3 linked regions of the Caldimonas thermodepolymerans genome follow. The protein of the gene in region 2 binds, or shares a complex with, the protein of the main gene of each other region. Links are inferred from orthologs where the notes say so. Each region holds a gene or a part of one and is shown on either strand. Other genes may lie near its edges.

The links.
Region 1: the proteins of tsaD (region 2) and tsaB are in contact, whole or in part, in a solved structure (PDB 4WQ4), measured with the Escherichia coli proteins. The link is inferred for Caldimonas thermodepolymerans from one-to-one orthologs.
Region 3: the proteins of tsaD (region 2) and tsaE are in contact, whole or in part, in a crystal structure (PDB 6N9A), measured with the Thermotoga maritima proteins. The link is inferred for Caldimonas thermodepolymerans from one-to-one orthologs. Residues at the interface, in WP_004082750.1 of Thermotoga maritima: Cys10, Asp11, Arg49, His50, Leu82, Gly84, Gly135, Gly136, Glu154, Thr155, Leu156, Asp157, Asp158, Ser159, Glu162, Asp165, Lys166, Arg169, Leu170, Tyr175, Lys213, Thr214, Leu217, Tyr218, Gln221, Arg222, Asn324; in WP_004082108.1 of Thermotoga maritima: Leu37, Gly38, Lys46, Lys57, Val59, Lys60, Ser61, Thr63, Phe64, Thr65, Leu66, Met67, Val69, Pro71, Tyr82, Arg83, Leu84, Asp86, Asp88, Phe89, Asp93, Ile128, Asp130, Glu131, Arg134.

What each region holds. Positions count from the first base shown.
Region 1 is NZ_CP064338.1:678,244-681,281, forward strand. What follows is about bases 46-2,935. They hold tsaB (tRNA (adenosine(37)-N6)-threonylcarbamoyltransferase complex dimerization subunit type 1 TsaB), read right to left. Parts: upstream 1,904-2,935; coding sequence 1,187-1,903; downstream 46-1,186. Other genes in these bases: IS481_RS03315 (uracil-DNA glycosylase), read right to left, coding at 46-726; rimI (ribosomal protein S18-alanine N-acetyltransferase), read right to left, coding at 723-1,190; dacB (D-alanyl-D-alanine carboxypeptidase/D-alanyl-D-alanine endopeptidase), read left to right, coding at 2,018-2,935. Outside these bases: more of IS481_RS03315, read right to left, coding at 1-45; more of dacB, read left to right, coding at 2,936-3,038. UniProt on the Escherichia coli protein: Required for the formation of a threonylcarbamoyl group on adenosine at position 37 (t(6)A37) in tRNAs that read codons beginning with adenine.
Region 2 is NZ_CP064338.1:2,426,934-2,429,906, forward strand. What follows is about bases 109-2,933. They hold tsaD (tRNA (adenosine(37)-N6)-threonylcarbamoyltransferase complex transferase subunit TsaD), read right to left. Parts: upstream 2,134-2,933; coding sequence 1,084-2,133; downstream 109-1,083. Other genes in these bases: IS481_RS11365 (branched-chain amino acid ABC transporter substrate-binding protein), read right to left, coding at 109-971; IS481_RS11375 (hypothetical protein), read left to right, coding at 2,410-2,691; IS481_RS11380 (ANTAR domain-containing response regulator), read left to right, coding at 2,780-2,933. In the rest of the region: more of IS481_RS11365, read right to left, coding at 1-108; more of IS481_RS11380, read left to right, coding at 2,934-2,973.
Region 3 is NZ_CP064338.1:1,432,449-1,435,596, forward strand. Bases 63-3,062 are described here. They hold tsaE (tRNA (adenosine(37)-N6)-threonylcarbamoyltransferase complex ATPase subunit type 1 TsaE), read right to left. Parts: upstream 1,809-3,062; coding sequence 1,317-1,808; downstream 63-1,316. Other genes in these bases: IS481_RS06860 (N-acetylmuramoyl-L-alanine amidase), read right to left, coding at 63-1,320; queG (tRNA epoxyqueuosine(34) reductase QueG), read left to right, coding at 1,782-2,882; IS481_RS06875 (AEC family transporter), read right to left, coding at 2,870-3,062. Outside these bases: more of IS481_RS06860, read right to left, coding at 1-62; more of IS481_RS06875, read right to left, coding at 3,063-3,148. UniProt on the Escherichia coli protein: Required for the formation of a threonylcarbamoyl group on adenosine at position 37 (t(6)A37) in tRNAs that read codons beginning with adenine.

The sequences.
Region 1 (3,038 bases), 1.7 Mb from region 2 along the record:
GGTGACGATCACCGGGATGTCGCGGTAGCGGTGCACCCGGCCGCGCAGCCGGCCGATCGCGTCCTGGCTCTGCAGCAGCGACTGCACCGCGAAGCGTCCCATCGCGAGGATGATGCGCGGCTGCGCCAGCTCGATCTGGCGCTTCAGGTAGTGCTCGCACTGCGCGATCTCTTCCGGCTGCGGGTTGCGGTTCTGCGGCGGGCGGCACTTCAGCACGTTGGCGATGAACACCTGCCGCTCGGGCGGCGCCTCGCTGCGCGTCAGCCCGATCGCGGCGAGCATGTTGTCGAGCAGCTTGCCGGCCGGGCCGACGAAGGGCTCGCCCTTGCGGTCCTCCTGCTCGCCGGGCGCTTCGCCGACGATCATCCACCGCGCCTGCTCGTTGCCGACGCCGAACACCGGGTTGCGCCGGCTGCTGCACAGCTTGCAGGCGGTGCAGCCGGCCACCGCGGCGCGCAGCGCGGGCCAGTCCATCTGCCCGATGCCGGCGGGGCGGCGGCCCGGCTCGGGGGCGGCCGGTCCGGGTTCGCCGACATAGGAGAAGCCGTCTTCCTGGACCCCAAGCGGCGCGTGCTCCGCGTCCGCGTACGCGGGAGGCGCCGCGGGCGGCGGTTCGGGCGCGGCGGCCTCGGCCGAGGCGTCCTCCGCCGGCGCGGCGTCGCGCGGGGTCCAGGCCGTCAGGCCCATCTCCCGCAGCATGGCCAGTTGGCGCTCGTCCCAGCTCATAGGCTCAGGCTCATCACGATGGCGTCCTCGCGGCCCTGCGCCGCGGGATAGTACCCCTTGCGCAGGCCGACGTTGCGAAAGCCGTAGCGTTCGTAGAGGTGGCGTGCGCGGGCGTTGCTGACGCGCACCTCCAGCCACAGTTGCGCGGCATGGCGCGAGCGCGCCAGCGCCTGCAGCGCGTCGAGCATGTACAGCGCATGGCCGCGCCCCTGGTGGGCCGGGGCCACGGTGAGGTTGAGCAGGTGCATCTCGTCGACGCCGGACATCGCGAGGAAATAGCCGAGCAGCTCGTTGCCCGCGCCGCGCAGCAGCAGCGCCGCGTACCCGGCGTGCAGCGAGTCGATGAAGTTGCCGCGCGTCCAGGGGAACTCGTAGGCGGCCTGCTCGATCGGCAGCACCTCGTTGAGCGAGGCCACCGTCATCGGCACGAGGCGGCGCTCGTCCTGGTGCACCGCCGCGTTCATGCGGCCTCCCTGGCGAGCTTGAGGGCCTCGCGCTCGGCGGTGGTCAGCGCGACCTTGTCGCGGATGTACAGCGGCAGCGCCAGCGCCGCGTCGACCGCCTCACCGCGTCGCCAGGCGGCGCGCCCCAGCTCGAGCAGCGCCGCGGCGTGCGGGCCGGCATGCGGCAGCGTGGCCATCGTGCCGACCTCCAGCGCATGCACCTGCAGCGCGTTGCCGGCCACGCAGTCGCCGCCGTCGCGCCGCAGGCGCTGCGACAGGGCCTCGGCGCTGTACAGCGCCGGCGGGGTCACCGTGTGCCAGTCCCCTCCGTCGTGGCGGTAGCGGGCGGCGTAGATCTCGTCCATGCGCGCGTCGAGCACGGCCCAGACGTCCTGCCCGGCGTCGGCGGCGCGCGCCGCTTCGGCGACCACCAGCAGGGTGTCGACCGGCAGCACCGGCTTGCCGGCGCCCAGCGCCAGCCCCTGGGTCACGGCGCAGGCGGTGCGCAGCCCGGTGAACGCGCCCGGCCCACGGCCGAAGACGATCGCGTCCAGGTCCTGCACGCGCAGCCCGCCGGCGGCCTGCAGCAGGTTCAGCACCACGGGCAGCAGCCGGGCCGAGGCCTGGGGGCCGCCCGGGCTTTCTTCGGTCAGCACGCGGCCGTCGACCGCGATGCCGACGTTCATGCTCTCGGTCGCGGTCTCGATGGCCAGCAGGGTGGGAAAACGGGTCACGGCGTCGTCGTCTGGTGCAAGGTCAGTCAGTTTAGCGGCCGGGCGATGACGACGGCCGCGCCAGGGGATGCGCCCGCGGGTGCCGCCGCCGGGCGGGGCCGGGATAATGAGCCCATGCGGATGCGTTCGATCTGGGCCTGGTGCTGCCGGGCCTTGTGCATGGTGGCCCTGGCCGGCCACGCGGTGGGGACGGCGGCGGCGACAGCGGACCTGCCGCCCGCGGTGCAGGCGGCGCTGGCGCGCGCGCGGGTGCCGGTCGAGGCGATCGCCGTGCAGGTGGTGGACGTGGGCGGGCGCACGCCGCGCCTGGCGCACCGGGTCGACGCAAGCGTCAACCCGGCCTCGCTGATGAAGCTGCTCACCACCTACGCGGCGCTGGACCTGCTCGGCCCGGCCTACACCTGGAGCACGCCGGTCTACGCCGACGGCCCGGTGCAGGACGGCGTGCTGCAGGGCAATCTCTACATCAAGGGCTCGGGCGACCCCCGCCTGGTGCTCGAGCGCCTGTGGCTGCTGCTGCGCCGCGTGCGGCAGCTGGGCATCGTCGAGGTGCGCGGGGACATCGTGCTCGACCGCAGCGCCTTCAGCGTGCCGCCGGCCGACCCCGGCGCGTTCGACGGCGAGCCGCTGCGCCCGTACAACGTGCAGCCCGACGCCCTGTTGGTCAACTACCGCGTGCTCGCGCTGGGTTTCGTGCCCGATGCGGCGCGCGGCATCGCGCGCGTGGTGGCCGACCCGCCGCTGGCCGGCGTGGCGGTCGATCCGGCCGTGCCGCTGGACCTGATGGCGCCCTGCGGCGACTGGCGCGCGGCCCTGAAGGCGGACTTCGCCGACCCCGGCCGGGTGGCCTTCCACGGCGCGTACAACGCGGCTTGCGGCGAGATGACCTGGCAGGTGGCCTATGTCGAGCCGGACACCCACGCGCAGCGCGCGGTCGCCGGGCTGTGGGCCGAGCTGGGCGGGCGGCTGGGCGGCACGGTGCGCGACGGCGTCGCGCCGGCCGGGCTGGCGCCGCTGGCGGTCAGCACCTCGCCGACGCTGGCCGAGGTGGTGCGCGACATCAACAAGTTCAGCAACAACACGATGGCGCGCCAGCTGTTCCTGACCCTGGGCCTGGCCGTGGGCGGGCAGGGCT
Region 2 (2,973 bases):
ATCATCGCCTGCATGCGGGCGTGGACGTAGTCGTCCTCGGGCCGTGGGAAACGCTGGCGGAACGCCGCGTAGAACGCGTCCGAGGCCGGCGTGCCGACGTTCGGGTGCCATTCGGCCACCGCCAGCACCCGCCCCACCCCGGCCTCGCCGATCGCCGCCGGCGCGCCCAGCGCGTTGCCGTAAAAGGTGTAGAACTTCGCGTCCAGCCCGGCCTCGCGCGCGGCCTTGATCATCAGCGTCAGGTCGTTGCCCCAGTTGCCCGTGACCACCGCCTGCGCGCCGGCGGCCTTGATCTTGGCCACGTACGGCAGGAAGTCCTTGATGCGGCCGATCGGGTGCAGTTCCTCGCCGACCACCTGCAGGTCCGGGCGCCGCTGCGCCAGCATCTCGCGCGCCTTGCGCACCACATGCTGGCCGAAGCTGTAGTCCTGCCCGATCAGGTAGACCTTGCTGACCGTCCGGTCGGCGGCCAGCACGTCCATCAGCGCGGCCAGGCGCATGTCGGCATGGGCGTCGAAGCGGAAGTGCCAGAAGCTGCAGCGCTCGTTGGTCAGGCTCGGCTCCACCGCCGAGTAGTTCAGGAACAGCGCGCGGCGCTGCGGCGAGCGCTGGTTGTGCTTGTTGAGCGCATCGATCAGCGCGGCAGCGACGGCCGAGCTGTTGCCCTGCAGCACGAAACCGATGCCCTGGTCCATCGCCGACTTGAACATCGCCAGCGCCTCCTCGGTCGTGCCCTTGCTGTCGAAACGCACGATCTCCAGCGGCCGGCGCCCGCCAGGCAGGTTCACGCCGCCGCGGGCGTTGACGCGCTCGGCGGCCCACACCAGGTTGCGGTGCACTGCCTCGCCGGCGTTGGCGAAGCTGCCCGACAGCCCCTCGATCAGGGCGAGGCGAATGGGTTGCTGCGCACCGGCCGCGCAGGCCAGCAGCAGACCGACGCACAGGACGAACAGGTGACGAACGAAGCTCATGGAGGGTGTCATGTTGGATGAGGCAACGCGCCAGGCCAGGACCGGGTCGCGCCTGGGGCGCGCCATGCCCCTGCGCCAGCGGCCCGGCCGGTCGATGCGCGCGATCACGGGGTCAGGCCGAGGCGGCGGCCGACACGCTGGCCAGGTCCCAGCGCGGCTTCACGTCGAAGGCGTAATCGTGCACCGCCTGGCTGCAGCCGGCCTGCAGCCGCATCGCGGCCGCCAGCGCGATCATCGCGCCGTTGTCGGTGCACAGCGCCAGTTCCGGGTAGTGCACGCGCACGCCGCGGCGTGTGCAGGCACGGTCGAGCTGCTCGCGCAGCAGCCGGTTGGCGCCGACGCCGCCGGCGACCACCAGCCGCCTGAGCCCGGTCTGCTTCAGTGCCGCCAGCGACTTCTTCACCAGCACCTCGACGATGGCCGCCTGGGTGGCTGCCGCCAGGTTGGCGCGGTCCTGCTCGCAGACGTTGGTGCCGAGCTTGCGCACCTGGGTCAGCACCGCGGTCTTCAACCCGGCGAAGGAGAAGTCGAGGTTGCCGCTGTGCAGCAGCGGCCGCGGCAGGTCGAATGCGGTCGGGTCGCCGAACTCGGCCAGGCGCGACAGCTGCGGGCCGCCCGGGTAGCCCAGGCCGAGCAGCTTGGCCGACTTGTCGAAGGCCTCGCCGGCCGCGTCGTCGACCGTCTCGCCCAGCAGCTCGTACGCGGCCACGCCGTCGACCCGCATCAGCTGGGTGTGGCCGCCCGAGACCAGCAGCGCGACGAACGGGAACTCGGGCGGATCGGCCGACAGGAAGGGCGACAGCAGGTGCCCTTCCAGGTGGTGCACGCCCAGCACCGGCTTGCCCAGCGCGGCGGCCAGCGCACAGGCCGCGCCGGCGCCGACCAGCAGCGCCCCGCCCAGCCCCGGCCCTCGGGTGTAGGCGATGACGTCGATGTCGGCCAGCGCATGGCCGGCCTGTTCCAGCACCTGGCGCGTCAGCGGCAGCACGCGGCGGATGTGGTCGCGCGAGGCGAGCTCCGGCACCACGCCGCCGTAGGCCTGGTGCATGTCGATCTGGCTGTGCAGCGCGTGTGCCAGCAGGCGCGGCACGCCGGCCTCCTGCGTCTTGACGAGCGCAACGCCGGTTTCATCGCAGGAGGATTCGATACCGAGGACGAACATCCCGGCAGTGTATCGCCCGCCCTGTGCCCGGACGGGACGCACGGTCGCCGGTGCGATCTGCGGACCCGCACCGCGTTCTCCTGCGCCAGCTCAGAGTCCGGGCGAATTTGCATCCTAATGTGACAGCAGCTAGCGTTTTGTCACATCTCGAATCCAGGGTTTGTACCAAAGTACGCCCGTTTCCCCTTTGCAGGCGATCCGCCCCCCGGTAGGCTGCGGGTCCCCATGAATGGAATAACTACACGAGGTGCACGAACACCCGGAGTCGTTGGAGCCATGAAGGAATACAAGCTCTCTGGCTGGCCCGAGCTGCCGGCAAGCTACCAGCGCACCGCCTACCAGCGGATGCTGCACCAGATGTCGCAAGGCTTTGTTCCCCTCGGCCAGCTGCTGCGTGTCAGCGGGCTGGGCCGCGACGCGGTCCGACGTTTCCTCGCCTACCTGCAGGCCAGCGGCGTGCTGGTCGAGCGCGAGCACGCCCAGACGCCGCGCACCCTGCTGGTGATGGACTGGATCCGCCGCACGCTGGGCGGCACCGGCCCGCGCCGCCAGGCCTGACCGCGCTCCTGCCCCCTGCACGACGCCGGCCCTCGAGGCCGGCGTTTTCGTTGGCCGCGCTGGCCTGGATGTTGCTGCCCCCACCGGCATGGCCCCGACTCCTGCATCATCTTTGCGCATCGTCATCGTCGCGCCCGAGACCCTCAATCCGGACCCGTCGGATGTCGAAGCCGGATGGGAGGCCGAGCGCTCGCGCAGCCTGCGCATCGGCCTGCTGCAAGGCGGCTACGACGTCGTCGCGGTGCTGCCGGCCGACGTCTTCCTGCCCGACCGCCTGGCGCA
Region 3 (3,148 bases), 990 kb from region 2 along the record:
GATGCCGGTCATCATCGCGTCGACCAGCTGGTCCTGGTAGGCGGCGCTGCGCAGCTTGGCCTCTTCCTCCGGGTTCGAGATGAAGGCGGTCTCGACCAGGATGGAGGGGATGTCCGGGGCCTTGAGCACCGCGAAGCCGGCCTGCTCGACCTGCTTCTTGTGCAGCCGGCCGACCCGGCCGATCTGGCCGAGCACCTCGCTGCCGATGCGCAGGCTGTCGTTGATCTGCGCGGTGGTGGACATGTCCAGCAGCGCGCGCACCACGTGCTGGTCGGTGTGCTTGATGTTGACGCCGCCGACCAGGTCGGCCGCGTTCTCCTTGTTGGCGATCCAGCGTGCCGCGGTGCTGGTGGCGCCGCGCTCGGACAGCGCGTAGACCGAGGCGCCGCGCGCCTTGGGCGTGATGAAGGCGTCGGCGTGGATCGAGATGAACAGGTCGGCCTGCACCCGCCTGGCCTTCTGCACGCGCTGGTGCAGCGGCACGAAGAAGTCCGCGTCGCGGGTCATCATCGCGCGCATGTTGGGCTCGGCGTTGATGCGGTCGCGCAGCTTGCGCGCGATCGCCAGCACCACGTCCTTTTCCTTCAGGCCGCTCGGGCCGATCGCGCCCGGGTCCTCGCCGCCGTGGCCGGGGTCGAGCGCGACGATGATCAGGCGGTCGATCTTCTTCAGCGTGCCGGGGTCGACCTCGCTCTTGCGCGTGATCGGCGCAGCGGGCGCCGGGGTCGGCACCTCGGGCGCCGGCGCCGGGGCGGCGGCCACGGGCGGGGGGGCCGGGGCGCGCTCCATGCGATTGATGAAGTCGCCCAGGGCATCCTCCATCGCGGCGCGGGCCTGCTTCTCGGCCTGCTCCTTCTCGCGGATCAGCGCCAGCAGCGGGTCCGGCGGCACCAGCGGGTAGAGGTCGAACACCAGGCGGTGCTGGTAGTCGGCCACCGGCGCCAGCGTGAACACCTGCGGCGTGACGGCCTGCTTCAGGTCGATCACCAGGCGCACCACGCGCGGCTGGTTCTGGCCCACGCGCACGCCGGCGATGTGCGGGTCGTCGGGCTGCACCTTGCCGACGATGTCGCGCAGCGTCGGGCTCAGCTCCAGGCCGTCGATGTCGATCACGACCCGGTGCGGGTCGGCGATCACGAAGTGGCGCGCGGCCAGCTGGGTGTCGCTCTCGAGCGTGACGCGGGTGTAGTCGGTTGCGGGCCAGACGCGCACGGCCACGATGGTCGCGCCGTGGGCGATCCGGGGGGCGGTCAGCAGCAGCACCAGGCTGCCGGCGCCGTGCAGGAACGTGCGGCGCTTGAGCGTCGGCCTCGTCGTCATGGCAGCAACGCGGCTCCGGCGGGAGTCAGGGCAGTCAGGGTCACGTGGCGTTCGTCGCGGTCGCCCACCAGAAGTTCCATGCGCAGGTCCGGCGCCGGCAGCAGGTCGCCCACCTGTTCGGGCCATTCGGCCAGCTTCAGTCCCGGGCCGGCGAAGATGTCGCGCAGGCCCGCGTCTTCCCATTCGCGCGGGTCGTCGAAGCGGTAGAAGTCGAAGTGCCAGGCCTGCAGCGAGGGCAGTTCGTAAGGCTCCATCACCGCGTAGGTCGGGCTCTTGATGCGGCCGGTCGCGCCCAGCGCGCGCAGCAGGTGCCGCACGAAGGTGGTCTTGCCGGCCCCGAGCGCGCCGCGCAGCTCGATGAAGGCGTTGCGGATCTCCGGCCGGACGGCGAGCGCGCGCGCAAAGGCCGCGCAGTCGTCCTCGTCACGCCACTGCAGCTGCCGGGTTCCTAGAATCGGTGAATGCATCAATCCAAGGTCGTCGATCATGCGGCCCTGCTGGACGACATCCGCCAGTGGGCGCATGAGCTCGGATTCTCACAGATCGGGGTGTCGGGCGTCGACCTGCGCGAGGCAGAGCCCGGTCTGCTGGCATGGCTGGCCGCAGGGTTTCACGGCTCGATGGACTACATGGCGGCCCATGGCCTCAAGCGCGCGCGCCCCGCGGAGCTGGTGCCGGGCACCGTCAGCGTGATCACCGCGCGCATGGACTACCTGCCGCGCGGCACCCCGTCCGGCTGGCAGGCCGTCGAGCTCGCGCGCCTGCAGCGCCCCGGCGAGGCGGTGGTGTCGATCTACGCCCGCGGGCGCGACTACCACAAGGTGCTGCGCCAGCGCCTGCAGAAGCTGGCCGACCGCATCGCCGGGCGGCTCGGGCCGTTCGGTCACCGCGTGTTCACCGACTCGGCCCCCGTGCTGGAGGTGGAGCTGGCCAGCCGCAGCGGCCTCGGCTGGCGCGGCAAGCACACGCTGGCGCTGCACCGCGAGGCGGGTTCGATGTTCTTCCTCGGCGAGATCTACGTTGACCTCGCGCTGCCGGCCTCCGCAGCGACCACGGCCCACTGCGGCTCGTGCACGGCCTGCCTGCAGGCGTGCCCCACGCAGGCCATCGTCGCGCCGTACCGGCTGGATGCGAGGCGCTGCATCTCGTACCTGACCATCGAGCATGACGGGCCGATCCCGCCGGAGCTGCGCCCGCTGATCGGCAACCGCATCTACGGCTGCGACGACTGCCAGCTGGCCTGCCCGTGGAACAAGTACGCGCAGGTCGCGACGCTGCCCGACTTCGACGCCCGGCCGGCGCTCACCGGGCGCAGCCTGCTGGAGCTGTGGGCCTGGAGCGAGGCGGACTTCCTGCGCCACACCGAAGGCAGCGCGATCCGGCGCATCGGCTGGCGCCGCTGGCGGCGCAACCTCGCGGTGGCGCTGGGCAACGCGCTGCGCCATGAGCCGTCTGCGGCCATCGTGCAGGCCCTGCAGGCCGCCCGCGACGACGCCGACGCGCTGGTGCGCGAGCACGTCGAGTGGGCGCTCGCGCAGCGCGCGCAACCTCAGGCGAGCTGACGCAGCGCCGCGAGCCACAGCGGGATCGAGGCCATCCCGAGCAGCGTGGACACCGTGACCAGCCCGGCGACGTAGGGCCCGTTGCCGCCCATGCGCATCGCCAGCACGTAGGCGCTGGAGGCGGTGGGCAACGCGGCAAACGCGACCACCACCGGCTGCTGGGCCGGCGGCACGCGCAGCAGCTGCACCGCGGCCAGCGCCACCAGCGGCAGCAGCACGTGGCGGATGCCCAGCAGCCCGGCGGCCAGCCGCGGGCCGGCCCACAG